Regions from separate parts of the Nocardioides sp. HB32 genome, predicted to be linked through region 2. Evidence: predicted binding sites of a transcription regulator. Region 2 holds the regulator's gene; the other holds the start of a gene.
The links. Region 2 encodes LexA, which represses DNA repair genes until DNA is damaged. Its sites were predicted from a motif close to TCGAACANNTGTTCGA; they were not measured.
Positions count from the first base shown of each region.

Region 1 (15,084 bases), 3.1 Mb from region 2:
AGGACACCGAGGCCGAGGCCGACTGTCGAGCCGACGACCCCGAGCACGAAGGCCTCCAGCTGCACCGACCAGGTGACCTGCCGCTTCGAGGCGCCGAGGGCGCGGAGCAGCGCGAGCTCCCGGCTGCGCTGGGCGACCAGGATCGAGAACGTGTTGACGATCAGGAACGCGCCCACCACCAGCGAGATGCCGGCGAAGATCAGCAGGAACGTGGTGAGGAACGAGATCGCCTTCAGCAGGTCGGAGGCGGACTCGTCGGCCGCGTCGTCCCCGGTGACGGCCTCGGTGCCGTCGGGCAGCTCGGCCGCGACCGCGTCCCGCAGGTCGCCCTGGCTGACGCCGTCGCCGGCGGTCACCCACGCGTCGGTGTAGACGTCCTGCCCGCCCAGGAACAGGTCCTGCGCGGTCCGGGTGTCGAACGCGGCGTACGTCGCGCCGTTGAGCGACCCGCCGCCGGGGAACCCGGCGATGCCGACCAGCGTGGGTTGCAGCCGGGTCGGCGGCTGGAGGGTCTCGCCGGGCTCCGGCACGGACGTCGTGGACGGGATGATCGTGACGGTGTCGCCGACGGCGTACCCGGCCCGCTCGGCGGTCCGCTCGTCCAGGACCACCTCCCCTCGCCCGTGAGGCTCGTGACCGTCGACGATCTCGAGGCCCTCGAGCCCGTGGCCGGCCGGCGCGTCGGACCAGTTGCCGCCGATCGCCGGTGGGCCGAAGCCGCTGACCACCTTGCCGTCGTCGCTGACGACGAAGACGCCGATCGCGCTGACGTTGCCGTCCACCCGGGCCGCGCCCGGGACGTCGCGGAGCTTGTCGAGGAGACTGGCGGGGAGCGTGACGCTGGACGGCGCACCGTCGGCCGTCGTACCGCCCTCGGGGCGGACCACGACGTCGCCGACCGTGGAGGCGAAGAGCGCCGTGAAGCTGCGGTTCAGGGTGTCGGAGAAGATCAGCGTGCCGGCGACGAACGCGACGCCGAGCACGATGGCGAACGTGCTCATCAGCAGGCGCACCTTGCGCCCGAGCAGGCTCTTGAGGGCGGCGCGGATCATGCCGTCGGCTCGGGCGCCCGCTCGGCCATCCGGTTCATGACGTCGAGGACCTGCTCGCGGGTCGGGCTGCGCAGCTCATCGACGACACGGCCGTCGGCGAGGAACACCACGCGGTCGGTGTACGCCGCCGCGACCGGGTCGTGGGTGACCATCACGATGGTCTGCCCGTGGTCGACGACGCTGCGGCGCAGCAGCTCCAGGACCTCCGCGCCGGAGCGGGAGTCGAGGTTGCCGGTCGGCTCGTCGGCGAACACGATCCGGGGCCGGCTCGCCAGCGCCCGGGCCACCGCGACCCGCTGCTGCTGGCCACCGGAGAGCTCGCTCGGCTTGTGGCTGAGCCGGTCCGCGAGGCCCACGGTGTCGACGACCGCGTCGTACCAGGCGTGGTCGGGGTGCCGCCCGGCGATCGCCATCGGGAGCTTGATGTTCTCCTCGGCGGTCAGGGTCGGGACCAGGTTGTAGGACTGGAACACGAAGCCGATCTCGTCGCGCCGCAGCCGGGTCAGCGCCTTGTCCTTGAGCCGGGTGATGTCCTGGTCGCCGATGAACACCTGGCCGGCATCGGCGGTGTCGAGGGCAGCGCAGCAGTGCATCAGCGTGGACTTGCCCGACCCGCTCGGTCCCATCACGGCGGTGAACTCGCCGGCCGCGAGGTCGAGCGTCACGTCGTCCAGCGCGCGGACCAGCGCCTGCCCGGTGCCGTAGGTCTTGGTGAGGTTGCGGACGCGCGCGGCCGGCGGCGAGCTGGGGGGAGCCTCGGTCATGGGGCAAGCCTCCCGTGCACCAGGTCGCCGCGCCACGGGAAATGGTCCCGTCCCGTCCCTGATTTCACCCTGACGGGGTCGAACACGTGTTCGATCGCGGCGTATGCTCGATGCATGGACTTCCAGGGCTCGCTGTTCGAAGCACCGGCCGTCGACGCACCGACGTTCGACGCGATCACCCGCCGCACCCTGACGCGCGGCGCCTGGGTCGACGTGTGCCCGGCCTGGCTGCCCGAGGCGGACGAGGTCTTCGCCACGCTCGTCAGCGACGTCCCGTGGCGGGCCGAGCGGCGGCAGATGTACGACCGGGAGGTCGACGTACCCCGCCTGCTGCACACGTACGGCGTCGGCGAGGCGCTCCCGCATCCCGCGCTCGGCCGGGCCCGGGGCGCCCTGTCGGCGTACTACCGGCCCGAGCTGGGCGAGCCGTTCGTGACCGCCGGGTGCTGCTACTACCGCGACGGCCGCGACAGCGTCGCCTGGCACGGCGACACGATCGGCCGCGGCCGGACCCAGGACACGATGGTCGCGATCGTCTCCCTCGGCGACCCGCGCCGGCTCGCGCTCCGGCCGCGGCTCGGCGGCGGCTCGATCTCCGTCGAGATGGGGCACGGCGACCTGCTGGTGATGGGCGGCTCCTGCCAGCGCACCTGGGAGCACGCGGTGCCCAAGGTCGCCCACGCCGGGCCCCGGATCTCGGTCCAGTTCCGTCCGATCCACGTGGCCTGAGTGAGCTGCCCGGCCCGAGCCTGCGAGGGCAGGGAGCCAGCAGCCAGGTCGAGTTGAGCTGCCCCGGCCCGAGCCTGCGAGGGCTGGGATGCAGCAGCCAGGTCGAGTAGCCGCGCGAGCGAGGAACGAGCTCGCGACCGGCGTATCGAGACTGAGCTGCCCCGGCCCGAGCCTGCGAGGGCAGGGAGCCAGCAGCCAGGTCGAGTAGCCGCGCGAGCGAGGAACGAGCTCGCGACCGGCGTATCGAGACTGAGCTGCCCCGGCCCGAGCCTGCGAGGGCAGGGAGCCAGCAGCCAGGTCGAGTAGCCGCGCGAGCGAGGAACGAGCTCGCGACCGGCGTATCGAGACTGAGCAGCAGCCAGATCGCGACCGAGGACCATGCCGCGACATCGTGTGACTTTCCGCGACGCGGGTACCACCCGGTCATGACCACCCTTTCCGCCGCGGAGACGATGCGCTTCGGTCCGCTCCGGATCGCGTTCGACGGTCGCGTGCTGCGGCCGCGTCCGTGGACGGAGGCCCAGTCGGTGTGGGCGGCGGAGATCCTCGCGAGCGCGCCACCCGGCCCGGTCCTCGAGCTGTGCTCCGGTGCCGGGCAGATCGGGCTGCTCACCGTCGTCGGGTCCGGCCGGCCGCTGGTGTGCGTCGACCTCAACCCGGCCGCGTGCGAGTGGGCCCGGCACAACGCGGAGCAGGCCGGCCTCGCGGACCGGGTCGAGGTGCGCGAGGGGCCGATGGACCGGGTGATCGAGGACCCGGAGCGGTTCGCGCTGGTGGTCGCGGACCCGCCGTGGGTACGACGGGAGGAGGTCGGTCGCTACCCGGAGGACCCGGTGGTCGCGATCGACGGCGGCAGGGACGGTCTGGACGTCGCGTGGTCCTGCGTCGAGGTCGCGCGCCGACACCTGGCACCCTCCGGGACGCTGCTCCTCCAGCTGGGCACGGTGGAGCAGGTCGACGCGCTCCGGGCCCGCCTGCGCGGTGGCGTCTTCACGATCACCGAGGTCCGGTGGTGCGACCGCGGCGTGCTGGTCCGTCTCGACCTCACGTAGGTCGGAGCTTGGCCGGCAGCACCCTGTGGGTGCCGTCGCACCAGGGGAACGACGCCGACCGGTCGCACCGGCAGACCGCCGTGACCGGCCTCGTCGTCTCGTGGGGCACGCCGTCGGCGTCCTCGATGGTGTGCTTCCCGCGCAGCAGCATCGGACCGCCGGGGCAGACCACGACGTCCGGATGCTCGAAGTGCGTTCCCGCGGCGCTCACGCGACCTCCTCCTCCACGCCCCACCGGGCGAGCATCGTCCGGGCGAACCGGTCCTCGAGGTCGAGGCAGGTGAAGGCTCCGAACCACAGGTCCTCCTCGAGCTCCGGCTCGTCCTCCAGCAGCGCGGCGCAGATCGTCCGGACGGCCAGCTGCTCGTGCACCGCGTCCGCCTCGACGTGCTCGGCGTAGTAGTCGACCATCTCGGCCGGGAACTCCAGCCGCTCCAGCCCCTGCGCCATCCGCCGCGACGGCAGCGAGCTGGTCGCCTCGAACGCCGCGAGATGGCCGAGCGCGGAGCCGCGCAGGCGCCGGTGCAGGCCGAACATGCTCAGCGTGTTGTTCTGCTCGAGCACCTCGAGCGGCACCAGGTCCAGGTAGGCGTCGTACGCCGGCTCGAGGCCGCTCGCCCGCATCCCCTCGGCGAACAGGTGGTGGTGGAGGCGGTTCGGGTCGCCGGCGCCGTACTCGTCGTACTGGAGCTCCATGAGCGCGGCCTTGGCGCGCACCCCCAGGCGCGGCACCACCCAGGCGGTCGGGTCGGCCTCCTTGAGGTGGTACAGCGAGCGGAGGCGAAACAGCTCGAGCACCTGCTCGCGGTCGGCGTCGCGCTGGACGTGCCGGGCCAGCGAGGGGCCCTCGTGCCCGTCGATCCAGTCGAAGACGTCCTCCACGAAGGACAGTCCCTCGGGTGCGGTGAACCTGTCCCGGAGCCGGTTCTCGAGGTCGTGCTCGAGGACCCGGCGCACGCGGATCAGCTGCGGGTCCCACTCCAGCTGGTCGGGGACCTCCCCGAAGCCGCGGTAGTGCAGCTCGTGCAGCACCCACAGCGCGAGCGCGGCGTCCTCGCCGGTCGCCGTGGGCGCCGCCGCGAGCACGGCGTAGAAGTCGTCGGTCCCGGACCGGAGAGCACCGAGGAGCTCCTCGGTCAGCGGCCCGCGGGGGTGTGGCAGGTGCATGTCGCGGGAGTACCCACCCCTGCGGCCGGCACACCCAGCACACTGGCCGGTCGAGCAGCGAGCGCCAGCGAGCGTGTCGACCCCCCCGGCCTCGGTACGCCGGTCGCGTCCTCCTTCGTCGGGCGCGCGGCTACTCGACCTGGCGCCCGGCTCAGAACTGCACCTGCGGGGCGTTCTCCTGCCCGGCGGGTGCCTCGTAGAAGTCGCGCTTGTGCACGTTGGCGATGCCGGTGAACAGCATCCAGGGGATCGTCTGGGTCAGCTTGTTCAGCGTCGCGACGGCGTCGTTGTAGTACTGGCGGGCGAACGAGATCTGGTTCTCGGTCTCGGCCAGCTGGCTCTGCAGCTCGAGGAAGTTCTGGTTCGCCTTGAGGTCGGGGTAGTTCTCCGCGACCGCGTTCAGGTTGACCAGAGCGCCCTGGAGCCGGGCGTCGGCGGCGGCCTTGGCCGGGACGTCGTCGCCCTTCGCGGCGGCCTGGACACCGGCCCGCGCGGCCGTGACCTCCTCGAAGACGCCCTTCTCGTGCGCGGCGTACCCCTTGACGGTCTCGACCAGGTTCGGGATCAGGTCGGCGCGCCGGGTCAGCTGGACGTCGATGCCGCCCAGCGCCTCCTGGGCGCCGATGTCGCTGGTGCGCAGCTTGTTGAAGCCGGCGATGACGAAGCCGACCACGGCGACGAGCAGCACGACGATGACGATGATGGCGATGAGCATGTGAACCTCTCAGATGGGTGGGACGAGCCGGGTGGTCACCAGGAGCCGCCGCCCCCGCCGCCGCCTCCGCCACCACCGGAGAACCCACCGCCGCCGCCGGACGACGACGACTTCTGGGTGGCTTCGTAGGAGGAGATCGCGGAGCTGACGGTGGAGTTGAAGTCGCTGACCATCGACGATACGGCGGTGCCGACCGCGGCGCCGCCGTAGTAGCCGGGGAAGTACGACGGGACCGGTGGCTCCGAGCCCATCTCGACCCGGTACTTCTCGGCCCACTCGTCAGCACAGCCGAAGGCGACCGCCCACGGGATGTAGGCCGTGTAGAGGTCCTTGCGGGCCGCGAAGTCGAAGCGCTCCTCGGCCGACGGGGTGGACAGGATCCGGCGGAAGCCGCCGGCGCGCGACCAGACCTCCCGGCCGGCACGGGTGCGGCGGGTGCCGGCGCCGGTCGCCGCCAGGCTCGCGCCGAAGATCACGAACAGGCCGGGGATCAGCCCGAGCAGGGTCATCTCGAACGGGTTGAACCAGACGATGGCGCCGACGACGAGGAGCAGGCCGCCGAGGACGAGACCGCCGCGCCCGCCCAGCCCGCTCTTGACCATCAGGCCCTGGCTTCGCGCCCAGGTCCGGGTGTTCTCCTCGAAGCCCTCGATCTCGGTCTTCAGCCGCTTCCCCGCGGTGACGTCCTTCGGGGTGGCGCTGAAGGACTCGCCGGGCCCGCCGAGCAGGTGGGCGACGCTGCCGGTCACCGGGTCGAGGCCGGACCAGCCGTCCGCGCCGTTCTTGTCGGTGATCGTCCAGGTCTCGTTCGACCGGTTCAGGTCGATGGCGCCCTTCTCCGCGGCATACAGCAGCGTGGCGACGTACTGCTCGGAGTCGACGTCCTCGCTGACGAGGTAGGCCGCCTGCGCAGGCCCGACGCCCTCGGGCGGGGCGTACATCAGTGGGAACTGCGGGTTCCGCTCGCGGGCGCGCCGGGCCAGCACGTAGCCGAGCAGGCCGGCCAGCACCGAGAAGACGAGCACCGCCAGCAGCGCGACGACGCTGGTGCTGAGCACCTGGTCGAACCGGGGCGTCCACGGCACCTTCGTGCCGGGCGGCGGGGTCGCCATGTCCAGGCCGGCCTTGACCGTCACCGGCGTGTTCGGGTCCAGGGCGCCGGTCTGCACGTGGAGGGTCTCGGTGCCCTCGCCCTTCGCCCGGCAACCACCGGTCTGGCCGGCGCCGACCGCGCACTGCACGTCCTGGGCCGCGGTGGGGAGGGTGACGGTGAGGTCGGCCTGCTCGATGGTCTGCAACCAGCCGCCGGGCACGAGGTTCCAGTAGAACTGCGTCTGGTGGCCGCCGGAGCCCTCGGTGAGGACCCCGTCGATGGCGTAGCTGATCTCGTAGACGTGCTCGCCGGGCGAGACCGTGGCGTCGGGGTCGCCGATCCGCACGTTGAGGTAGCGGTCGTGACGGACCGTGGTCTCCTCGGTCGGCACGTCCCCGCCGTCCATGGTGACCTCGACGTCGTGCGGGACGAAGCGCAGGTGGGAGTCGTTCTGGTAGGTCTTGTCGAAGTACCGGAAGATGCCGTGCTTGCCGGACGGGAAGTCGACCGTGAGCGTCTCGACGACGTCCATGTCTCCCTGGTCGTCGACGTCGAAGGTCGCGACGTACGACGTGATCGTGGTGTCCTCGTCGCTGGCGCCCTCGTCGTTCCAGGTGTAGAACGCGGCCGGCGCGAAGAGCAGGAGCAGCAGCACCGCGAGACCGACCAGGTATGCCACCACTCGCTTCATGAGCCGGAGCCTAGGGCCGGGGCGGCTCGCGGCGTCGGAAAACCGCGTGCTCGGTGTCGGTGGCCCCTGTTTGACTGGACACGATGAGCGCTCCGACCTCCACCAGGCCCACCCTCGCCTCGTTCTGGCACGACCTGCCGCGTGAGGGCAAGCTGCTGCTCTCGGTGGTGGTCCTGGAGTTCATCGGCACCGGGCTCGTGCTGCCGTTCCACGTCGTCTACCTCCATGAGGTGCGCGGGTTCGACCTGGGGCACGTCGGGCTGCTCCTCGGCCTGCCGCCGCTGGTCGGGTTCCTCATCGTCGGGCCGGGCGGCTCCGCGATCGACAGGTTCGGCGCGCGCCGGATCCTGATGGGCGCGCTGGTCCTGCAGGTGGTGTCGAACACCCTGCTCGCGTTCGCCGGCACCGAGTACGCCGCCGCGTTCGCGCTCCTGCTGTCCGGCGCCGCGTTCGGGGTGACCTGGCCCGGCTTCCAGAGCCTGGTCGCGACCGTCGTACCCGTCGACCTGCGGCAGCGGTACTTCGGCGTGAACTTCACGCTGCTCAACCTCGGCATCGGGATCGGCGGCATCCTCGGTGGGCTGTTCGTCGACGTCGAGCGGGTGGCGACGTTCCAGGCGATCTACCTCGCCGACGCGGTGTCCTACCTGCCGGCACTGTTCCTGCTGACGGTGCCACTGCGGCACGTCGCCGGCCGGGTCGAGCACCCGCAGGGCCAGGCGCCCGCGAAGGTGAGCTACCTCGAGGTCGCACGTCGTCCGGCGGTCGCCACGCTGATGCTGCTGAGCTTCGTCTCCTCCTACGTCGGCTACTCCCAGCTGAACGCCGGCATGCCCGCCTTCGCCCGCGCCGTCGGCGAGGTGTCGACCCGGGGTCTCGGCCTGGCGTTCGCGGCGAACACCCTCGTCATCGTGGTGCTGCAGCTGTTCGTGCTGCAGCGCATCGAGGGACGCCGGCGCACCCGCGTCATCGCGGTGATGGGCGTGGTGTGGGCGGGATCCTGGCTGCTGCTCGGGGCGACCGGCCTGGTCTCCGGCACCTGGGGCGCGACGCTGCTGGTGGCCGCGTGCGCGTCGGTGTTCGCGTTCGGCGAGACGCTGCTGCAGCCGACGATCCCGGCGCTCGTCAACGAGCTCGCCCCCGACCACCTGCGCGGCCGTTACAACGCGCTCAGCTCCGGCACCTTCCAGCTGGCCGCGATCATCGCGCCGCCGGTCGCCGGCTTCATGGTCGGCCACGGCCTCGGCGCCCTCTACATCGCGACGCTGGTCGTGGGCTGCCTGCTCTGCGGCGCCATCGCGATCCTCCGCCTGGAGCCGCAGCTCACGCCCGAGGTGAACGGCGTGCGCAAGCGCCTCGTCGACGACCCCGCCGAGCTGTCCTCGCCGTCCTCGAAGACGATCAGCGCCGCGACCGACTGACCAGCCAGCGCAGCACCACCAGCGCGAGCAGCAGGCCCGCCGCCTGCTTCCAGTACGTCTTCAGGAGCACCGGCAGCACCGCCGCCCCGAGGTCCAGAGAGTCGTCCTGCGCCGGTGCCGGTGGCGGGGTCGCCGGCGCCTCCGCGACGTGCTTGGGTGCCGGTGTCTCGGGTAGTCCCTGCCCATTCGGTCGTTCGGAGGGCGTCTCGAGAGCATTTTCGCCAGGGAGTACGCCGCCGGGGGCACCCGAGAGGCGCTGCTCGAGGCAGGCGACGAACTGGCCGAGGAGCTTGTCGGAGACGTCCTGCATCACGCCGCGGCCGAACTGGGCGGGCTTCCCGGTGATCGACAGGTCGGTGACGACCTCGACGTCGGTGGCCGTCCCGGACCCGGCCATCGTCAGGGTCACCGTGGCGCCCGCGGTGCCGTTGCCGCGCTTGTCCTTGCCCTTGGCCTCGACGACGAACCGGTGCGCGGACTCGTCCTTCTCCACGAACGTGCCGGAGCCGTTGTAGACCAGGGCGATCGGGCCGAGCTTGACCTTCACCGAGCCCGCGAACGTGTCCCCGTCGACCGACGTGACGGTGGCACCGGGGAAGCACTCCGCCACCGACGCGATGTCGTTGAAGTGCGCCCACGTCTCGTCGACCGACGTCGGGACGGTGAACCGGTGGGTCAGGTCCATCAGGCGGCTCCGGCGGCCGCGAGCACCGCGCGCCGGGTGAGGACCCGGGCGAGGTGGCGGCGGTAGTCGGCGGCGCCGTTCAGGTCCGACGGCGGGTCGGTGCCCTCCGCGGCCTGCTGGGCGGCCGCGCGTACGGCGTCCTCGGTCGCGGGCTGACCGGCGAGCGCGTCCTCCACCGCCCGCGCCCGGACCGGTGTGGAGCCCATGTTCGTGAGCCCGATCCGGGCCTCCGCGATGCTGCCTCCGTCGACCCGGACGGTCGCTGCGACCGCGACGATCGGCCACTGGTGGGCGACCCGCACGAACTTCTCGTAGTGCGCGCCCCAGCCGGTGCGCTTGGGGATCCGGACCGCGGTGAGGATCTCGTCCTCGCCGATCGCGGTCTCGAACAGGTCGACGAAGAAGTCGTCGGCCGCCACGGTGCGGGTGCCGCCCGCGCCCTGGATCACGAACTCCGCGCCGAGCGCCAGCGCCGGTGCGCCGAGGTCCCCGGCCGGGTCGGCGTGCGCCAGTGCGCCGCCGAAGGTCCCCCGGTGCCGGACCTGGGCGTCCGCGAGGTGCTCGATCGCCTTCGCGACCAGCGCGGCGTGCTCCGCGACCAGCGGGTCCGACCCGACGACCGAGTGCGGCGTCATCGCGCCGACCACGATCGCGTCGCCGTCGTCGCGCACCCCGCGCAGCGACTCGATCTTGCCGAGGTCGATGATCATCTCGGGCGCGTTCAGCCGCATCCGGAGCACCGGCAGCAGGCTCTGCCCACCGGCGATGATCTTGGCGTCGTCGCCGTGCTGGGCCAGGGCCGCGAGCGCGTCCTCGACCGAGGTCGGCGCCACGTAGTCGAACGCTACGGGGATCATGCGCCCGCTCCTTCCGTGCTCGAGGTGCCCGGTTGCTCCTGGTTGCCCATCGCGCCGCCGCCCTCGCTCGTGCCGGATGCTTCGGCTTCGCCGAAGTGCGGCATCGCCGCACCCTCCGTCGAGCCACCGGCACCGGCCCCGTTGATCGCCCGCCACACCCGCTCGGGCGTGCACGGCATCTGGATGTCGTTGACCCCGAAGTGGCGTACGGCGTCGACCACCGCGTTCACCACCGCCGGCGTCGAGGCGATCGTCCCCGCCTCGCCGACGCCCTTGGTGCCGAGCGTGTTGGTCAGGCTGGGCGAGGTCGTGTGGTCGATGTCGAAGCTGATCGTGTCGGCCGCGGTCGGGAGCAGGTAGTCCACGAACGAGCCGGACACGAGCGTGCCGGACTCGTCGTACACCGCCTCCTCCCAGAGGGCCTGGGCGATGCCCTGGACCAGCCCGCCGTGCACCTGCCCGCTCACGATCAGCGGGTTGATGATGTTGCCGATGTCGTCGCAGCAGACGTACTTGCGCATCCGCAGCTCGCCGGTCTCGGTGTCGACCTCCATGGCGCACAGGTGGGTGCCGTGCGGGAAGTTGAAGGCCACCGGGTCGTACGTCGCGTCCGAGTCCAGCGACGGCTCGACCCCGTCCGGGAGGTTGTGCGCCGCGAACGTCGCCAGCGCGACCTCGCCGATCGCCATCCCCTGGTCCGTGCCCCGGACCGAGAACCGGCCCCCGGTGAACTCGAGGTCGTCGGCCGATGCCTCGAGCAGGTGCGCCGCGATCGGCTTCGCCTTCTCGATCACCTTGTCCGCGGCACGGACCAGCGCCTCGCCGCCGACCACCAGGGACCGCGACCCGTAGGTGTCCATGCCCTTGGGCGCCACCTGGGTGTCGCCGTGCAGGATCTCGACGTCCTCGAACGCGACCCCGAGGCGGTCGGCGACGATCTGGCTGAACGCCGTCTCGTGGCCCTGGCCGTGCGCCGAGGCGCCGGTCACCACCTCCACCTTGCCGGTGGCGAGCATCCGGACGCCCGCGTGCTCCCAGCCACCGGCGCCGTAGTCGAGCTGGCCCAGGACCCGGGACGGCGCGAGGCCGCACATCTCGGTGAACGTCGAGACACCGATGCCCAGCTGCACCGGGTCGCCCGACTCGCGCCGGCGCCGCTGCTCGGCCCGGAGCTCGTCGTACCCGATCATCTCCTTGGCGCGCGCCGTGGCGGCCTCGTAGTTGCCGGAGTCGTACTCGAGCCCGGCCACCGTGGTGAACGGGAACTCCTCGTGCTTGATCCAGTTCTTCTCCCGGATCTCCAGCGGGTCCACCCCGACCTCGACGGCGAGCTCGTCCATCAGCCGCTCGATGGCGTACGTCGCCTCGGGGCGGCCGGCGCCGCGGTACGCGTCGGTCCAGGTCTTGTTGGTGAGCACGGTCTGCACGGAGAAGTGGTAGGCCGGGAACTTGTAGATCGCGTTGAACATGAACGCGCCGAGCACCGGCACGCCGCCACCGACGATCGCGACGTAGGCGCCGAGGTCGGCGAGCAACTCGACCTTGAGCCCGGTGACCGTGCCGTCCTTCTCGGCCGCGAGCGTGAGCTTCTGCCACTGGTCACGGCCGTGGTGCGCCGACACCAGCGACTCGGAGCGGGTCTCGGTGTACTTCACGGGCTTGCCGAGCCGGCGGCCGACCGCCCAGGCGATCCACTCCTCGGGCGTGGTCTGGAGCTTGCCGCCGAAGCCGCCGCCGACGTCCGGCGCGATCACCCGGATCTTCGACTCCGGTACGCCGGTCGTGGCAGCCAGGGCGAAGCGCAGGATGTGCGGGATCTGGGTGGCGGAGTACATGACGTACTGCTCCCCGGTCGGGTCGACGACGACCGAGCGCGGCTCCATGAACGCCGGGATCAGCCGCTGCTGGCGGTACTCCCGCTCGATCACGATGCCGTCGGCGCGGGCCCTGCTGATCGCGTCCTCGACCGGCGCACCGGTGCCCGCCTCGCCGGAGTCGAACACCCAGAGCGCGGACTTGTTGGTGCCGAGGTCGGGGTGGGCGAGCACCACGTCGGCGGCGGCCGACTTGAGATCCAGGGCGGCCGGGAGCTCGTCGTACTCGACGTCGACGAGCTCGGCCGCGTCGCGGGCCTCGGCCGCGGTGCGCGCCACGACCACCGCGACGATCTCGCCGGCGAACGCCACCCGGTCCGCGGGCATCGGCGAGTGCGTCGGCGTGACCTGCTCCGGCGTGATCGGCCACGCGTTGATGTTGACGCCCAGCGTCTCGCCGAGCTCCGGTCCGGTGAACACGTCGACGACGTTGGTGGCCGCCTTGGCGGCGCTGGTGTCGATGCTGACGATCCTCGCGTGCGCGAACGGGCTGCGCACCATCGCGAGGTGCAGCATGCCGGGCAGCGTCAGGTTGTCGGTCCAGCGGGTGCGCCCGGTGATCAGGCGCTGGTCCTCCTTGCGCCGGCGGTCGCGGCCGATCTCGCGCTCGACCTCCTCCGAGGGGCGCTCCTGGGTGGCGGTCATGACGTCGCCCCCTGGGAAGCGGCGTGCTGCACCGCGCGCACGATGTTGTGGTAGCCCGTGCAGCGACAGAGGTTGCCCTCGAGCCCGAGCCGGATCTCCTCCTCGGAGGGGTTCGGGTTCGTGCTCAGCAGGTCGACGCTCTGCATGATCATCCCCGGCGTGCAGAAGCCGCACTGGAGGCCGTGGCACTCACGGAACGCCTCCTGCACCGGGTGCAGCTGCCCGTCCCGGGCGAGGCCCTCGATCGTGGTCACCTCGGCCCCGTCCGCCTGGACCGCGAGGACGTTGCAGGACTTCACGCTGGTGCCGTTGAGGTGGACCGTGCACGCGCCGCAGTTGCTGGTGTCGCAACCGATGACGGTGCCGGTCTTGCCGAGCTTCTCGCGCAGGTACTGCACGAGCAGCATGCGGGGTTCGACGTCGTCGGAGACGTTGGCTCCGTCGACCGTGAGGCTGATCCGGGTCATGCAGCGCACGCTAGGCGCGGCGGGTTGGCTATACGTTGGCGGCGAGCTCCGGCGCGAGCTTCCGGGCGAGTACGGCGCGCGCGACCTCGGCCGCCTGGGTCCTGATCTCGGGGATCGCCGTGGACTCCCAGAGGGTGCCCTTCCGCGGCGGGCCGACGGCGTACAGGCCGGGGACGACGGTGCCGTCGGCGCCGAGCACCTCGCCGGCCGGCGTCGAGTCGAGGCCGAGCCGAAGCGGGTCGGGCACGATGAGGCCGCGCGCTTGGAGCGCCTGCAGGAGCGGCTCCCCGGACCGGCTGATGTCGGTGAGCGGTCCGGTGCAGTTGACCACGGCGTCGGCGAGGACCCGGTCGCGCAGGTCGGGCAGCACCAGCTCGGCCAGGCCGCCGACCTCGTCGACACCTCCGACGCCGCCGGCGGCGAGCGTCAGCCGGCCGTCGCGGAGATAGCCGCGGATCCGGTCCGCGACCTCGGGCGCCATCCGGTGCCGGCGCACCTCCCAGTCCCGGGCGTGGGCGGCCAGGAACCGCCGCCGCTGCTCGAGGTCGAGCCGTCGCCAGATCGACTGCGTCTGCGGACGCAGCCCGTCGACGACGTTGCGCCAGTCGACGCCGTGGCTGCGGGCGGCCTCGACCTGGCCGCGCACGAAGGCCGCGATCCCGTCGGCGGTCAGCGGCCCCTCGGGCACGTGGCTGACCCAGGCCGTCGACTGCTGCTCGATGTGCGCGTGCGGCAGCAGTCCGTGCCGGCTGACCATCACCGCGCGCCGGCGCGGCTCGTCCTCGAGCAGCGTGATCGCGGTGTCGATCGCGGTGAGGCCGGTCCCGACGATCACCACGGTCGCGTCGCCCGGCAGCGCCCGGATCGCGGCGAGGTCCCAGGGGTCCGCGAGGTGGCCGGGCAGCCCCGCGAGCTCCGTCAGCGGCTGCGGCCTCTGGTTGCCGTGGGCGAGGACCACGGTCGCGGCCGACGTGGAGCGGTCCCGCGTGCGCACCTCGAAGCCGCCGGGCACCGGGACGATGTCGTCGACCCGGCCGGCGCTGATCGTGAGCCGGTGGTCGGCGACGCCGGCGAGCGTGTCCTGGAGGTACGCCGCGAACTCCATCCGCGGCAGGAACCCGAGCGGGTCGGGGTCCCGGCCGGCCCGGACCGCCCAGTCGAGCAGGTCGGACGGCACGTCGGCGTACGCGCTCATGTGCCGCGCGCGGACGTTGAGGAGGTGCCGCGGGTCGGACGTGCCGTAGGCGATGCCGCGGCCGAGCACACCGGTCGCCTCGTGGACCGTCACCGCGAGGGACGAGTCGCCGGTGCTCGACAGCAGCTGGAGCGCCGTGAGCACGCCGCTCGCGCCGCCGCCGACCACCGCGACCCGGTGCCGGTCCGGCACCCCGGCCGCCGTCACTGACTGCTCCACCTCGACCACACCGCCCATGCCTTAAGAGTAGTAAACGAGTCCAGTTAAACCGGCATCGACCCGCTCAGAGCAGCTCGACCACCTGCCCCGCGCGCCCGTGCGCGACCAGGTCGACGACGGTGCGGACGACCGCGCCGACCGGCACCAGGGGGCCCAGCCGAGCCCGCTCGTCCTCGCCGAGGGCGGCCCACTCCACCTGGGCGCGGGGCAGCCCGATCCAGCCCGGGACCACCGCCATCACCCGGGCGCGAGCCGCGGTCCCCGGGTCGGAGAGCGCGGTGGTGAGACGGATCAGGCCGGCCTTGGCCGCGGCGTACTCCGGCGAGCCGTAGCCGTCGGTCCCCACCGCCGCGCTGGAGGCGACGTTGACGACCGCGCCCACGCGGCGCGGTCCCCGGCGCTGGTCCAGGCCCTCGAGGAAGAGCTGGGTGAGCAGCATCGGTGCGCGGAGGTTGAGG
Region 1 is NZ_JBSSBS010000001.1:1,280,700-1,295,783, reverse strand. It holds gene ACVW2K_RS06565 (ABC transporter permease) at 1-1,052, opposite strand, end outside; gene ACVW2K_RS06560 (ABC transporter ATP-binding protein) at 1,049-1,816, opposite strand; gene ACVW2K_RS06555 (alpha-ketoglutarate-dependent dioxygenase AlkB) at 1,931-2,545, shown strand; gene ACVW2K_RS06550 (methyltransferase) at 2,971-3,597, shown strand; gene ACVW2K_RS06545 (CDGSH iron-sulfur domain-containing protein) at 3,590-3,808, opposite strand; gene ACVW2K_RS06540 (iron-containing redox enzyme family protein) at 3,805-4,764, opposite strand; gene ACVW2K_RS06535 (LemA family protein) at 4,916-5,479, opposite strand; gene ACVW2K_RS06530 (DUF2207 domain-containing protein) at 5,515-7,263, opposite strand; gene ACVW2K_RS06525 (MFS transporter) at 7,347-8,684, shown strand; gene ACVW2K_RS06520 (SRPBCC family protein) at 8,665-9,369, opposite strand; gene ACVW2K_RS06515 (FAD binding domain-containing protein) at 9,369-10,226, opposite strand; gene ACVW2K_RS06510 (xanthine dehydrogenase family protein molybdopterin-binding subunit) at 10,223-12,745, opposite strand; gene ACVW2K_RS06505 ((2Fe-2S)-binding protein) at 12,742-13,212, opposite strand; gene ACVW2K_RS06500 (FAD/NAD(P)-binding protein) at 13,241-14,644, opposite strand; gene ACVW2K_RS06495 (SDR family NAD(P)-dependent oxidoreductase) at 14,691-15,084, opposite strand, start outside.
Region 1: the regulator LexA is predicted to act here: its motif matches at 1,895-1,910, upstream of ACVW2K_RS06555 (alpha-ketoglutarate-dependent dioxygenase AlkB).

Region 2 (15,084 bases):
CCCGGGCGTCGCCCGTCAGGCGCTGGCGCGGCTCTCGGCCACCGCCCTGGACCTCAGCGCAGCGCCTTCGCCCGCACCCTGAGCGCCAGGTCGTCGTCGAGCGGCTTGCCCTGGCAGGAGTAGCCGGTGTCCGTACGCCGCCAGCAGTCGTAGTCGGTGCCGGCGTTCGCGAGGGTCACCTCGACGTACTTGACGCCGTGGCCGAAGTCGACGCTGGCGGTGGCGTTGCCGGCCGCGTCGAGCCGGATCGGTCCCGTGGTCGGCCGGCCGGTGGTGCGGTAGACGGTCGCCACCGCACCGGAGCCCCGGGTGGTCGCCGGCAGGTCGAGCCTGAGCCTCAGCGAGCTGGCCCGCATCCCGGGCGCGCGACTGAACCGCACCGTGCTCGCCGCGAGGTGGTCGACGCGCCGGGTCTTCCAGCCGGAGTCGCGGGCGCTGCCGGTGAGGGCGACCCGGCCGCCGAGGTTGCCCGTCGGGTAGTGGTTCGCGCGGCCCTCGTCGTACGACGTCCCCGGCCGGCGGTTCGCGTCGGCGAAGTCGGCCCACACGGCGCGGAGGCTGGTGCCGCGGTCGCCGAGGGCGCCCGAGACCGCCTGGATCGAGTACTGGTTCGGCCCGCCCTTGGCGCCGTCGGCCAGCCCCCACATGTCGCGGATGATCGTCGGGAGCCCGCCCTCGGCGTTCGCATAGCGCTCGGTGAGGTAGCGGAAGAAGATCCAGTCGCCGTACTGCAGCACGCCGTAGTCCTCGAAGTGGTCCATCGAGCTGGCCGGCTGCGACAGCGGGCTCTCGGCGAGGTACTGGAGGTTGTCGTTGACGCCGTCGTAGAGCTCGTCCTCGGCCCAGGTCGCCGTCGCCTCCATGAACCACGTGTCCTCGTCGTAGTCGTAGGCGAACTGGACGGCGTGGAAGAGCTCGTGCGCCGCGGTCACCTGGAGGTTCTCCAGCGGCGTGTGGCTCGGGAACTCGGCGTAGTCGTTGTCGAAGGCGCAGTACGCCGGCGCGTCGTACGGGCCCGGGTCCGTCGGCGTGCGGTCACTGTCGCAGTAGCCGTACAGCCCCTGGCTGCCGAGGTCCGCGAGGTAGATGTCGAGCAGCGCGTTGCCGCCGAGGCTGCCGTCCGGCTCGGGCGCGCGGTAGCCGGCGGCGGCGTACGCCTTCAGCACCGACTGGGCGGTGCGGGCGACCTTGTCGACGTAGGTCTGGGTCGAGCGGTCGGGGCCGGAGGAGTACCAGTGCACGCAGACGGTCGTGAAGCACTCGGACTGGCCGCCGCCGGGCCGCTGCAGCAGCGCGTCGGCCCGAGCCCGGTCGGTCGCGCCGAGCTCGTCGCGGTGGGTCCGCAGGTCGCGCAGTACCAGGGTCTGGTCACGGCTGCCGTCCGGGTGCTCCGCCGCCGCGAGCGCCCGTGCGGCGAGCGGGCTGCTCAGCAGCCGGTGGGCCGGAGCGACCGGGTCGGGCTCACCGGCGTACGCCGGGGCGGCGACCAGGGGGAGGAGGGGGAGCGTGGCGGCGACCAGGACGGCGAGGGGGCGTCGGAGCACGCGCCTACTCAACCGCACGTGCCTGAGAATCCCCAACGGAGGCGTGCTCGAGCTCGACGGGCTCGCCGGCGGGTGGTCGTTGCCAGCGCCGGTGCAGCGGGATCCGGCCGATCGCCTCGGCGAGTGCCCACCCGACCAGGATGACCATCCAGCCGACGACCGCGTCGATCACCCAGTGGTTGCCGGTGCCGACGATCACGATCGCGGTGCCGAGCGCGTACAGCCAGCCCAGCGCGCGCACCCAGTAGCGCGTCGCGTAGATCTGCAGCGCGAGCGCGACCCACAGCGACCAGCCGGCGTGCAGCGAGGGGAACGCCGCGAGCTCGTTGGTGAGCCCGCCGAGTCCGCGCGGTGCGGAGGCGTCCGCGCCCCACCAGCCGTCGGCGGAGTGCAGGCTCAGCACGTCGACGTACCCGGCCAGGAAGCGCGGGGGAGCGGTCGGCATCGAGATGTAGGCGAGCAGGCCGAGCAGCGTGCCGATGACGAGGGCGCGGCGGGCCGGGCCGTAGCGGTCCGCGCCGAGGCGCCACAGCCAGATCAGGACCGCGCCGGTGACGACGTAGTGGAGGGTGGCGTACCAGTAGCTGCCGACCAGCCCGACCAACCGGTAGTCGGTGAAGAGCTGGTTGAGCGGACCCTCCCACCGGATGCCCATCAGGGTCTCGAGGTGGAGCAGCTCGTTGGCGCGGTGCAGCGCGGGATCCATGTTGGTGTCCGCGAGCAGCCGGGCCAGGCTGTAGAGAGCCCAGAGCCCGACGATCAGCACGAGCTCGAGGATGGCCCGGATCCACCGGGGCATCGTCCGGTGGTGGGCGTACGCAGGTGCCGTCGTCACAGCACCAGCGTCGTTCATGCATCCTCCCGCCGCATCCGGGTACTACCCGGAATCAACACCAGGGTCTGCTCAGGTATTTCCCCGTCTAGTCCGGAGTGTCAGACCCGGCGCAGCACCGCTGTCACTTTACCGAGAATAGTGGCGTGAGTGCCGTCAATAGGATCGTAGGCGGCGTTGTGCGGCAGGAGCCACACATTTCCGTCCTTGCGCTGGAAGGTCTTGACCGTGGCCTCGCCGTCGATCATCGCGGCCACGATCTCGCCGTTCTCCGCGGTCGGCTGCTGCCGGATGACGACGTAGTCGCCGCTGCAGATGGCCGCGTCGATCATCGAGTCTCCGCTCACCTCCAGCAGGAACAGCTGCCCGTCGCCGACGAGCTGCTTCGGTAGCGGGAACACGTCCTCGACGCGCTCCTCGGCCAGGATCGGGCCACCCGCGGCGATCCGGCCGACCACGGGCACGTACGCCGGCGCCGGGGCCGCGTCGCCCACCCCGGTCTCGTCGAACGCGGTCTCCTCCGCGCTCGACATCGAGCGGCGAGCCGCCATCACCTCGGGGAGGAAGACCTCGAGCGCCCGGGGCCGGTTCGGGTCGCGCTTGAGGAAGCCCTTCTCCTCGAGCACCTTCAGCTGGTGGGCCACGCTGGAGGAGCTGGTCAGGCCGACCGCCTCCCCGATCTCCCGCATCGAGGGCGGGTAGCCGCGCTTCTCGATGCAGTCCTTGATGTGCGCGAGCACGCGCTGCTGGCGCGGGGTCAGGCCCGTCGCGTCCGGCGGTCCGTCGGGGAGCTCGCTGACTGTGGGAGACGCCTTCTTCTGGGTGGCCATGGCCTGACGGTAGTCCTCCGGACCGTCCGGGTTCAAACATCTGTTCGAACGGCGTGTCGCCCGGGTGCGGACGGAAAAGCGTTCGAACAAATGTTCGTGTCGCTGCTTGTGTCGTTCGAACACCTGCTCTACCGTCGTACACACGTTCGATCGAACACCTGATCGAGAGTCCGGTCCAGACCGGTCCGCGAGGACTGTCGGTGGCCGCCTCTAGAACTGGTGTCAGGCCACTTCCCCCAGCCGTCCAGCCAGGAGCCTTCGATGAGCACGATGACCGCAACCCCCACGTTCCGCCCCAGCTCGTTCCAGCCCAGCTCGTCCCAGCCCAGCTCGTTCCAGCCCAGCTCGGGCCGGCACGGCAGCGTGCGGCTGACCCGTCGGGGCCGCCTCGTCGTGCTCGTCGTCGCCCTGCTCGCGGTCCTCGCCGTCGGGCTCGTGCTCGCCTCCGGTGCCGTGGGCACCGGCGAGGCGGGCACCCCCGAGCCCACCAGGGTCGTCCTGGTCGGCACCGGCGACACCCTCTGGGACATCGCGGCGGGCCTCGCCGACGACGGGGACGTGCGGGCGATGGTGGACAGGATCGAGAAGCTCAACGCGCTCGACTCGGGCATGGTCTCCGCCGGCCAGAAGCTGGTCGTGCCGCTGGGCTGAGGTCCGGTTGACGCTGGACAGAGACTTTCGCCGGTCGCTTCGACCCCGGCCGGCGAAACCGGGGAAGACGAGGGGCGGGACCACGCTGTGGTCCCGCCCCTCGCGGCGTCCGCGGCGCAGGCCCTACCGTCGGGCCATGGCCGGCTACTCGGGCACTCCGCTGGAGCGCAAGCTCGGGATCCGCGCCGGTCACACGCTGTTCCTCGACGGGGCGCCGGACGACCTGGCGCTCGACGTCCCCGGCGCGCACGTCGTACGCCGGCTCCCGGCCGTGGCCGACGTGACACTGACCTTCCACACCACGCTGGCCGGCCTCGCGGGCCGGCTGCCGGTCCTGCTCGAGCGGACCAGCACCGCCGGCATGGTCTGGGTGTGCTGGCCGAAGAAGGCCGCGCAGCGGGCCCTCGGCATCGCGAGCGACCTGGACGAGGGCCTGGTGCGCGACCTCGGGCTGCGGCTGGGGTTCGTCGACGTGAAGGTCGCCGCGATCGACGACACCTGGTCGGGGTTGAAGTTCGTGCGCCGGCTCGCCGACCGGTGACCGGTCGCTAGCGCGCCGCCCGTCGGCCGCCGATCGGGCGCGGCTCCTCCGGCTCGCCCGTCATCCTCGGCTCGGGACCGCGGGTGATGCCGAGCCGGCGCAGCACCCGCGCCACGAGCATCAGCCCGACGAACAGGCAGGCGACCGCGCCGACGGATGCGAGCGCGAGGAACCACCACGCGACCGAGTCGCCGTCGCGGGCGGTGGAGCCGAAGTCGATCGCGGCGTACACGAGGTATCCCCACGCGACGATGCACGCGGTGATGCCGAGCGCGAGCAGGAGCAGCATCGGCTGGAAGGAGCGCTTCGGGCGCGCGCCGCGGCGCGAGCCCGCGTGCTTGCTGCCCGTCCCCGATGCCACGAGGCCATCCTCCCCGATGGGGCCTGAGGTGTCTTAGCCTTGGGGGGTGGTGCACGACCCGGTCGACTCCGTCGACTCCGTCGCGAGCGCCGCGCTGCGGGAGCTGGTCGGCATCCCCGGCGTGCGGCGTGCCGCCATCGCGCTCAGCGAGGGTGGCGGCCGCCGGCTGCGGTTCCGCTCCAGCGACGGCGGCGCGTGGTGCCACATCGACGCCTACGACGACGTACCGCTGACCACCGTGGTGCGCACCGGCCGACCGCTCCTCGACCACCTGGACGGGCTGCGCGCGCAGTTCGCGGGCGTCGTCGAGCGGCAGCGGGCCGACGGCACGGTCGCGCTCGCGGCGCTGCCGCTGCCCGGCCGGCACTCACCGATCGGCGGGGTGGTCCTCTACTTCGACGTCGAGCAGGCGTTCGACGCCCCCCAGCGCGGGCTGCTCGATGCGGTCGCGCACCGGATCGCGGAGTCGGTACGCCGGGTCCGCTCGGCCGTGGCCCATGACGACCTCACCCAGCGCGCGACCCTGCGGCTCGAGGACGACCCGCGGGCGGCGGGCCGCGCGCGGCAGTTCCTGCGCGGCCTGCTGACGGCGTGGCAGGTCAGGCGCGACGTCGCCGACACCGCCGAGCTCTGCGTGTCCGAGCTGGTGACGAACGCCGTGATCCATGCCGGGACCGGCTCGGTGCTGACGGTCAGCCTGGCCGCAGGCGTGCTCGACGTGCAGGTGCGCGACCACGGCGCCGACACGGGCGTGGCGCTCGTCGACGACGAGGACCCGCTCCGGGTGTTCGGCCGCGGCCTCCAGCTCGTCGCCGCGCTCGCCGACCGGTGGGGCGCCGACCACGACGACGCCGGGACGACGTCGTGGTTCTCCCTCGAGGTCGGCGCCCCGGCGTACGCGTGATGCCTAGGCCGCGACCGTCAGCTCGGCGCGGAGCCGGGCGACCAGGCGGGCCAGCAGCCGCGAAACGTGCATCTGGCTGACGCCGATCTCCTCGCCGATCTCGGCCTGGGTACAGCCCCGGAAGAACCGCATCTCCACGATCAGCTGCTCGCGGCGCGACAGCTTCGCCAGCAAGGGAGCGAGGGTGGCACGGGCCTCCGCCAGGTCGAACTCGGGGTCGATGCCGCCCAGCCGGGCACCCACCGTCTCCTCGCCGTCGGCCATGCTCGGGGTGTCCAGGGACGCCGGTGCGAAGCAGCCGTTGGCGCCGAGCGCGTCGATGACCTGCTCGAGCTCGAGGCCCAGGTGCGCGGCGATCTCGCTCGGGCGGGGCGCGCGGCCCAGCTGCTGGTACAGCTCGCCCTCGCAGCCGGCGATCTTCTGCTGGGTCTCCTGGATCGACCGCGGCGGCCGCACGGTCCAGCCGAGGTCGCGGAAGTGCCGGCGGATCTCGCCGCGGATGGTCGGGACGGCGAAGCTGATGAACTCGCTGCCCTGGTCGTGCTTGAAGCCGCGGACGGCCTTGACCAGGCCGACGTACGCGACCTGCTCGAGGTCCTCGTCGGCGATGCCGCGGCCGCGGAAGCGGCGCGACAGGTCGCGAGCGAGCGGCATGTTCAGGCGGACGATCTCGTCCTCGATGGCGCTGCGCCGGGCCGGGCCAGCGGTGGCACGGTCGGCGATCAGGCGGGCGGTGGCCTCGGAGCGACTCTCGGGGGCCTCGGTGAGTACAGCTGACGCAGTCAACGAAGGAGCCTCTCTGATGCGGTGGTGCTGCGGCCGTTCTGGCCGCCTCAGAACACCTTCCGTATCTGGTTGAGGCAGAAACCACCCGTTCGGGTGGACCTTCGCGACCGGAGCCCGGCGGCCCGTGGTGGAGCCGCTCGCCAAGGCCGGGAGCAGGGCCGCGACACGCCCTCTCCGCGGACCGATTTCCGGCGCCGAAAGCGGGCCTGACCTGCGGCTTTACGGGACCGGGCGGACCTCCGTGAGGAACTTCTCCGGTTCTGCTTGCGCGCCCCCGGGTCCGGGCGTACGGTTACCCCAACATCTAGTAGTTACAACAATGTAGTTATCCACATCTAGTGCACAGCTCAGAGGTGGAAGCCCACAGCGTGACTGCTTGTTGTACACAGTGAGACCCCCGATATCCACAGGCGCCGCACCCTCGTCGAGGGTCTTCGTGGCACGCCCGGGTACCGGCGACGAGCACAACCCGACGAGCCACACCGAACCAGCGAGAGAGGAGGACCGGGATGCACTGTCCGTACTGCCGCAACACCGACACCCGGGTCCTCGACTCCCGCGTCGCCGAGGACGGCGGCTCGATCCGCCGCCGGCGTACCTGCTCGGCCTGCGAGCGCCGGTTCACGACCGTCGAGATGATGCAGATGACCGTGCTCAAGCGCTCCGGCGCCACCGAGCCGTTCACCCGGGACAAGGCCATCGCCGGCGTCCGCAAGGCGTGCAAGGGCCGCCCGGTCACCGAGGACCAGCTGGCCTGCCTCGGCCAGGAGGTCGAGGACGCGCTGCGGCTCGCCGGTACGGCGGAGATCCCGGCCCACGAGGTGGGCCTGGCGATCCTCGGCCCGCTGCGCCGCCTCGACGAGGTCGCCTACCTGCGGTTCGCGTCGGTCTACCGCGCCTTCGAGTCCGCTGACGACTTCGAGGACGAGATCGCCGTCCTGAGGGCCGAGCGCGACCTCGCCCCTGCACCCGCCTCGAGCGGGTGACCCAGACCGCCCGGCGTGTGTAGTGGGGAAGCTGCATGCGCCGGGCGCACCAACGTCGCCATCGACTGTCGGTGGCAGCAGCAATGATGGAACAGCAACCTCGAGAGACGGGACCAAGAGGGATGACCGAGACGGTGAGCGGGAAGGCCGCGCAGACGGGCGCAGGCCTGAAGATCGAGCGTGTCTTCAGCACGGAAGGGGTGCACCCGTACGACGAGATCACCTGGGAGCGCCGCGACGTCGTGCAGACGAACTGGAAGACCGGTGAGACGGTCTTCGAGCAGCGCGGCGTGGAGTTCCCCGACTTCTGGTCGGTCAACGCCTCGACCATCGTCACGACCAAGTACTTCCGCGGTGCGGTCGGCACCGACGTCCGCGAGTGGAGCCTGAAGCAGATCATCGACCGGGTCGTGAAGACCTACACGAAGGCCGGCGTCGACCACGGCTACTTCGCGAGCGCGGCCGACGCCGAGACGTTCGAGCACGAGCTCACCTGGCTGCTCGCCCACCAGTACTTCTCCTTCAACTCCCCGGTCTGGTTCAACGTCGGCACCCCGTCGCCGCAGCAGGTCTCCGCCTGTTTCATCCTCTCCGTCGACGACTCGATGGACTCGATCCTGAACTGGTACAAGGAAGAGGGCTTCATCTTCAAGGGCGGCTCCGGCGCCGGCCTGAACCTCTCCCGGATCCGCTCCTCCAAGGAGCTGCTCTCCTCCGGCGGTACGGCGAGCGGCCCGGTCTCCTTCATGCGCGGTGCCGACGCCTCGGCCGGCACCATCAAGTCCGGTGGCGCCACCCGTCGCGCCGCGAAGATGGTCGTCCTCGACGTCGACCACCCGGACATCGAGGAGTTCGTGCAGACCAAGGCGCGCGAGGAGGACAAGATCCGCGCGCTTCGCGACGCCGGGTTCGACATGGACCTCGGTGGCGCCGACATCACCTCGGTCCAGTACCAGAACGCCAACAACTCGGTCCGGGTCAGCGACGAGTTCATGCGCGCGGTCGAGGACGGCACCGACTTCGGGCTGCGGGCCCGCAAGACCGGCGAGGTCATCGAGCGCGTCGACGCCCGCGAGCTGTTCCGCAAGATCGCGACCGCCGCGTGGGAGTGCGCCGACCCGGGCCTCCAGTACGACGACACCATCAACGACTGGCACACCAACCCCGAGACCGGCCGGATCACCGCGTCGAACCCGTGCTCGGAGTACATGTCGCTGGACAACTCCTCGTGCAACCTGGCGTCGCTGAACCTGCTCAAGTTCCTCAAGGACGACGACACCTTCGACGCCGAGCTGTTCGCGCAGGCCGTCGAGCTGATCATCACCGCGATGGACATCTCGATCTGCTTCGCCGACTTCCCGACCGAGGCGATCGGCAAGACCACCGTCGACTACCGCCAGCTCGGCATCGGCTACGCCAACCTCGGCGCGCTGCTGATGGCGATGGGCCTCGGCTACGACTCCGACGGCGGCCGGGCGATGGCGGCCACGATCACCTCGCTGATGACCGGTACGTCGTACAAGCGCTCGGCGGAGCTCGCCGGCGTCGTCGGCCCGTACGCCGGCTACGCCCGCAACGCCGAGGCGCACAAGCGGGTGATGCGCAAGCACCAGGCCGCGAACGACACCGTCCGCACCCTCGGCATCGCCGACAACCAGGTGCACAAGCTGGCCACCCAGGCCTGGGCGGACGTGGTCGCGCTCGGGGAGACCAACGGCTTCCGCAACGCGCAGGCCTCGGTGCTCGCGCCGACCGGCACCATCGGCTTCATGATGGACTGCGACACGACCGGCATCGAGCCGGACTTCTCGCTGGTCAAGTTCAAGAAGCTGGTCGGCGGCGGCTCGATGCAGATCGTCAACCAGACGATCCCGCGGGCCCTGAGGAAGATGGGCTACCAGCCCGAGCAGGTCGAGGCGATCGTCGCCTACATCGCCGAGCACGGCCACGTGATCGACGCGCCGGGCCTGAAGACCGAGCACTACGAGGTCTTCGACACCGCGATGGGTGCCCGCTCGCTGAAGCCGATGGGCCACGTGCGGATGATGGCGGCGGCGCAGCCGTTCCTGTCCGGCGCGATCTCGAAGACGGTCAACCTGCCGGAGTCGGCGACCGTCGAGGAGATCGAGGAGGTCTACCTCCAGTCCTGGAAGCTCGGCCTCAAGGCGACCGCGATCTACCGCGACAACTGCAAGGTGGGCCAGCCGCTCGCCGATGGTGGCGGCAAGGCCAAGAAGGACGCTGCCGACGCGGCGGCCGCGGCCGACGACGCCGCGACCAAGGTGGTGGAGAAGATCGTCTACGCCCCGACCCGCAAGCGGCTCCCGAAGTCCCGCGTCTCGCGCACCACCTCCTTCACCGTGGGCGGCGCCGAGGGCTACATGACCTCGGGCGCGCACGAGGACGGCGAGCTCGGGGAGATCTTCCTCAAACTCGGCAAGCAGGGCTCGACCCTGGCCGGCGTGATGGACGCGTTCTCGATCGCGGTCAGCATCGGCCTGCAGTACGGCGTTCCGCTGGAGACCTACGTCTCGAAGTTCACCAACCTGCGCTTCGAGCCCGCCGGTCTCACCGACGACCCGGACGTGCGGATGAGCCAGTCGATCATGGACTACATCTTCCGCCGCCTGGCCCTGGACTACCTCGACTACGAGAAGCGCTCCGCCCTCGGCATCTACTCCGCCGAGGAGCGCCAGCGCTACCTCGAGACCGGCTCCTACGAGCCCGTCGAGGAGACCGGGTCCCCGGCCGAGCTGATCGAGGCCCCGGTCGTCGAGCTCGTCGACACGGTCGAGGCGGAGACTGTCGAGACCAAGGACACCCACGGCTCCGAGGCCCGCGAGGTCCCCGCCAAGCCCGCGGGGACCGCCCACACCTCGGCGGAGCTCCTCGAGCAGATCACCGGCCACGCGGTCGACAGCCCGCTCTGCTTCACCTGCGGCACCAAGATGCGGCCCGCCGGCTCCTGCTACGTCTGCGAGGGCTGCGGCAGCACCAGCGGCTGCAGCTGATTCGTCAACGCACGAACGTCGGGCTCGTCACCGGAAGGTGGCGAGCCCGTCTGTTTATCGATGATCGGAGCCCCAGAGGCAGGGTCTTCCTCGCACGGCCTACTGCACCGCCACCGCGGCGGCTTGGAAGAGGTCGACAGGCATGGGGTGTGCCAGCTTCCAGGTGATCGCGATAGGTCGCTCTCCTTGGTGGCCGGCGTAGGTAGCGGGGCCGAGGAACTCGTACGGCGCGGTGCCAAACGGGTCTTGGTGGGTGTCGCGGACGAAGAGCAGGATGTTGCTCGTGCCATCGAGATACCGCCGCCCAGTTGGCGACGCAACAGTGGTGGCGTTCTGGGACTCCCAGTGGAACAGGGTCGGGCTGATCGGGTAGTCGCGGTACATCGTGGTGGGGGAGTAGTCGGCCTCTGACTTCTTGAGGGTGGCCATGAGGAGGTCGGCGTTCGCTGCGGGAGCGTAGGCGACGCCTTGCATCATGCTCGTCGGCTTGCGGTCGAGCGTGGCGTAGTCGACGGCTGCCAGGATCTCTTCACGCTGGTAGCGACCGTGGACGCGCAACGGATAGCTGCTGAGGGTGCCTGCCAGTGGGCTCGTCACGTGATCGGCGGCATCGAGACCGAGGCCAATCACCAGGGCGAGCTCGTCGCGCACCGCTTCTTCTTGTCGTAAGGCCTCCAGACCGGCGTTGTACGACGAGAAGCCGCCGCCGTCGGGCCAGAGCGAGAAGAACAACATGCGCGCGTACCGCCGATCGACCTCATTCAGATCCGCGTACCGCGCTGCATTGTCGGCAAGCAGGCGGATGTACGCGGCGGCCCGGTCGGGGTCGTCGACGTGCGCGAGAGCCCGCCCGCGTTTGGTGAGGTTGATGGCGTTCTCGCCACGCACTCGAATGGGCAGTCCCGCGTCAACGCGGAGCTGCGTCCACGACTTCTGCCCCTGTCGGAGCACCTCGGAGAGTGGCAAACCGGAGCGGTCGAGAAACTCCGGCAGCGTGGTGTCGCCCATGGATCGCAACTCCTGAACCACCTGGGGCCAGCGCCTGGTGACCTGAGCCTTGACGTTCTCGAGGATGAGCTCCTGCGAGGTTCGGTCCAGGATGACCTGGCACCCAGACGGCAGGAACGGGAAGCCTTCCTCGACGTCTTTGATCAGCTCACCTCGAGCGCGTCCGGTCAGAGCCCGCAACTTGGCGTCCCATCGGAACTCGACGTGATGGTGCCCGACGAAGTCAAAGGCGGTGAGGACTGCCTTCTCGGTCGTACGCCGAAGGCCGCGGCCGAACTGTTGGAGGAACACCGTCGCGCTCTCGGTGGGACGCAGGAACAAGACGGTATCGATGTCAGGGATGTCCAGGCCCTCGTTGAAGAGATCGACTGCAAAGACAACATTGACGCGGCGACCCCGCAGATCGCTCAACGCCTGTTGTCGTGCCGTCGGGGCGGTCTCGCCGCTCACAGCCACAGAGGGAATCCCCGCATCGTTGAAGACCTTTGCCATGTAGTGCGCGTGAGCGACGCTCACGCAAAAACCCAAGGCACGGATCGACGACAGGTCGGCTACCTTGTCGCTGAGCTCGCGCAAGACGATTGCTGCGCGCGCGGCATTCCCGGTGTAGATCCGTTCCAACTCGGCGTCGTCGTACCGCCCGCGACGCCAGGTGACCGCCGAGAGGTCCGTGTTGTCGGCCACCGCGAAGTAGTGGAATGGGCAAAGAAGGTCCGATTCGAGGGCGTCCCATAGGCGCAGCTCGGTGGCGATCCGGCCATCGAAGAAGTCCCGAACATCAGTGCCATCCGCCCGCTCGGGGGTCGCCGTCAACCCCAAGAGTTCGCGCGGGGTCAGATGATTGATGATCCGCCGGTACGTAGGCGCTTGGGCATGGTGGAATTCGTCGATCACGACGATGTCGAACGCATCAGCCGGGATCTGATGGATTCCGTACGAGTTGAGCGACTGCACGCTGGCGAAAAGATGGTCACCACGCTCTGGCCGTGTGCCGCCGTACCACGCTTCTCCGAAGTTCCCATCCGCCAGCACCTCGCGGTAGGTGCGGCGCGACTGCTCGAGGATCTCGGAACGGTGCGCAACGAACAGGAGCGTCGGCCGGGGGCCTGCCGAGTCACGCGCCAGGCGCCGGTAGTCGAGAGCCGCGACGACCGTCTTGCCCGTCCCGGTCGCAGCCACGACGAGGTTGCGGTGCCGATCGCGGATCGTTCGCTCGACATCGAGGTCATCCAACATCTTCTGTTGGTAGCTGTACGGGCGAACCTCCAGCCCCGAAAGCGTGAGCGTGACCCGGTCGTGCTGCTTGCGACCACTCGCCTCGAGGAGTGCATCGTCGAGACGATCGCGATCCTGAGCGGGGTCGTAGCGCTCGAAGCTCGCGTCGTTCCAGTAGGAGTCGAAGGTGGCCTCGAACTTCTGGAGCAGGCTCGGCGTTGCGATCTTGGACAGCCGAACGTTCCACTCGACCCCGTCGAGGAGCGCGGCACGCGACAAGTTGGAGGATCCGACGTACGCCGTGTCGAACCCGGTGTTGCGTCGGAGCAGCCACGCCTTCGCGTGTAGCCGGGTCCGTTGTGAGTCGTACTGGACCCGAACCTCGGCACCGAACTCCTCGGCGAGCCGATCCAGTGCTCGTCGCTCGGTCGACCCAAGATAGGTAGTGGTGACCACGCGGAATGGGACCCCAGCTCGCTGGAGCTCGCGGAGGTCGCCCTCGAGCAGCCGGACACCGTGCCACCGAACAAAGGCACAGAGCAGGTCCACAGAATCCGCCGACGACATCTCCGCACGAAGCTCGGCCGCGAGGCTTGGTTCATCCCTGGCATTGGTGAGAAGCGCGGCGTCCGACAGCGGTGTCTTGGGTCGTGCCGCAAGGCGACCTGAGCCGCGCACGTCCCCATCGTCGAGCAGGGAGCCGAGCAGGCGGGTCGGAGCTTCGATGGTCTCGTGTGCATCGAGGGCCGTCAGCACGGCATTGACGGTGGTCAGTCGCCGGTCGCGGTCGGCGATGCTCTCGAGGTGTCGCTGCACGACGTGAGCGACATGCCGCGCAATGACGTGTGGTTCGTCCGCCTTGTCGACTGAGAGCTCAGTGGCCGCAAGATGCTGGGCCGCTGCGAGGCGGGCCCGAAGCTCCGGCGTGACGACTGATTCGTATAGGCCTTCGTCCACGGGGGGAGCTTGCCAGGGTCTGAGGCGTGGGACTGGGATTCCGGAGTGGACTCTGAAAGTTGCTCGCCTCAGATCCTTCATTCTGACGCTACAAGTCCCGATGATGCTTCTGACGGACATCGGGGAGCGGAGACGGGATGAGTGCGGGTGCTTCGGCGCACTACGAGGCTCAGCGCTCCCTCCTGGAGGCAGGCGAGTACGAGCGACTCGCGTGTCAAGCGCGTGATTTGGCGGCGAGGTATGAGGTCGCCAGTCGCAGTGAAGCCGCCGTCGGTGCCCGCCTACGAGCGCTTGAGGCAGTGGGGTGGCGCGTACTCGAGGACCGCCGCTGGGCCGGATCGCGACGCGCGAACGTTGACTTTCTGCTCGTCGGGCCGGGGGGCGTGGTGGTGGTGGACGTCAAAGCCTGGCGGGCGCTGCAAGTCGTCAACGCCAGTCTCTTTTGTGAGGATGAATGTCGAGACGACGAGGCGGCCAAACTCCTGAGTCTGGTCGACCGTGTCCAAGACTCGGTCGCGGAGCTTGGAGTGACTCCGCAGGCGCTCCACGCGGCACTGGTGTTCAGCGGTCGAAAGTTGGCGCAGCGACTACCGCGGATCGCCCTGCTCGGGGAGTACGACCTCGCCACGTGGGTTACCCAGCTCGGGTTCCGGTTCGACGCGGAGCAGGTTGAGCAGGTCTACCAAGTGCTCGACCGAGACTTCCCGACCTACGCCCTCGAGCCACTGGGCAAGGCAGTGGTGCCGCTCGTTCGGGTCGTCATGCCGTCGCACGTGCAGCAGCCCGCCGAGCCGCTCTTCGATGTGGACGAGTTGACGCAGGCGCTCCTGGAGTCGCATCTCGCTGGTCCGATCGAGGACTGGATGACGTTTCTCCATCCGGACCAGCTGAAGTTGATCTCCACCTCGTGGAGCGGGCCGGCGCGCGTCCGTGGCCCGGCCGGCACTGGCAAGACAGTCGTCGGACTCCATCGGGCGGTCTATCTCGCCCAACGCACGCAGGACCCAGTGCTATTTGTGACCTTCGTGCGCACACTTCCCGTCGTACTTGCCGGGCTCTGTCAGCGATTCGCACCGGCGGCACGGGAACGTATTCACTTCACCGGTCTGCATCGGCTCGCCATGGACGTCATTGAGTCCGCAGGTGCGCGGGTCCGGATCGACGACAAGGCTCGCAGACGGGTCTTCGCTGACGCGTGGAACGCGGTTGGTCGAGACAGTGTGCTGGTCAAGCTCGACGAGCGGTCGGCGTACTGGCAAGAAGAGCTTGACTACGTCATCAAGGGTCGGGGGCTGACCGACTTCCAGGAGTACGCCGATCTCGCCCGGGTCGGCCGACGTACCCCCATGCGTCTGGAGCATCGGGAGGCGATGTGGGCCGTCTACGTTGAGTACGAGCGGCTACTGAGGGCGGAAGGCATCCAGGACTTCAACGATGTGCTGATCACCGCCCGGGACC
Region 2 is NZ_JBSSBS010000001.1:4,343,598-4,358,681, reverse strand. It holds gene ACVW2K_RS21850 (ATP-dependent DNA helicase) at 1-82, shown strand, start outside; gene ACVW2K_RS21845 (MXAN_6640 family putative metalloprotease) at 54-1,544, opposite strand; gene ACVW2K_RS21840 (phosphatase PAP2 family protein) at 1,549-2,379, opposite strand; gene lexA (transcriptional repressor LexA) at 2,478-3,206, opposite strand; gene ACVW2K_RS21830 (LysM peptidoglycan-binding domain-containing protein) at 3,468-3,857, shown strand; gene ACVW2K_RS21825 (hypothetical protein) at 3,994-4,398, shown strand; gene ACVW2K_RS21820 (hypothetical protein) at 4,406-4,759, opposite strand; gene ACVW2K_RS21815 (ATP-binding protein) at 4,806-5,663, shown strand; gene ACVW2K_RS21810 (SigB/SigF/SigG family RNA polymerase sigma factor) at 5,667-6,449, opposite strand; gene nrdR (transcriptional regulator NrdR) at 6,959-7,435, shown strand; gene ACVW2K_RS21800 (vitamin B12-dependent ribonucleotide reductase) at 7,558-10,446, shown strand; gene ACVW2K_RS21795 (DUF3427 domain-containing protein) at 10,546-13,626, opposite strand; gene ACVW2K_RS21790 (UvrD-helicase domain-containing protein) at 13,764-15,084, shown strand, end outside.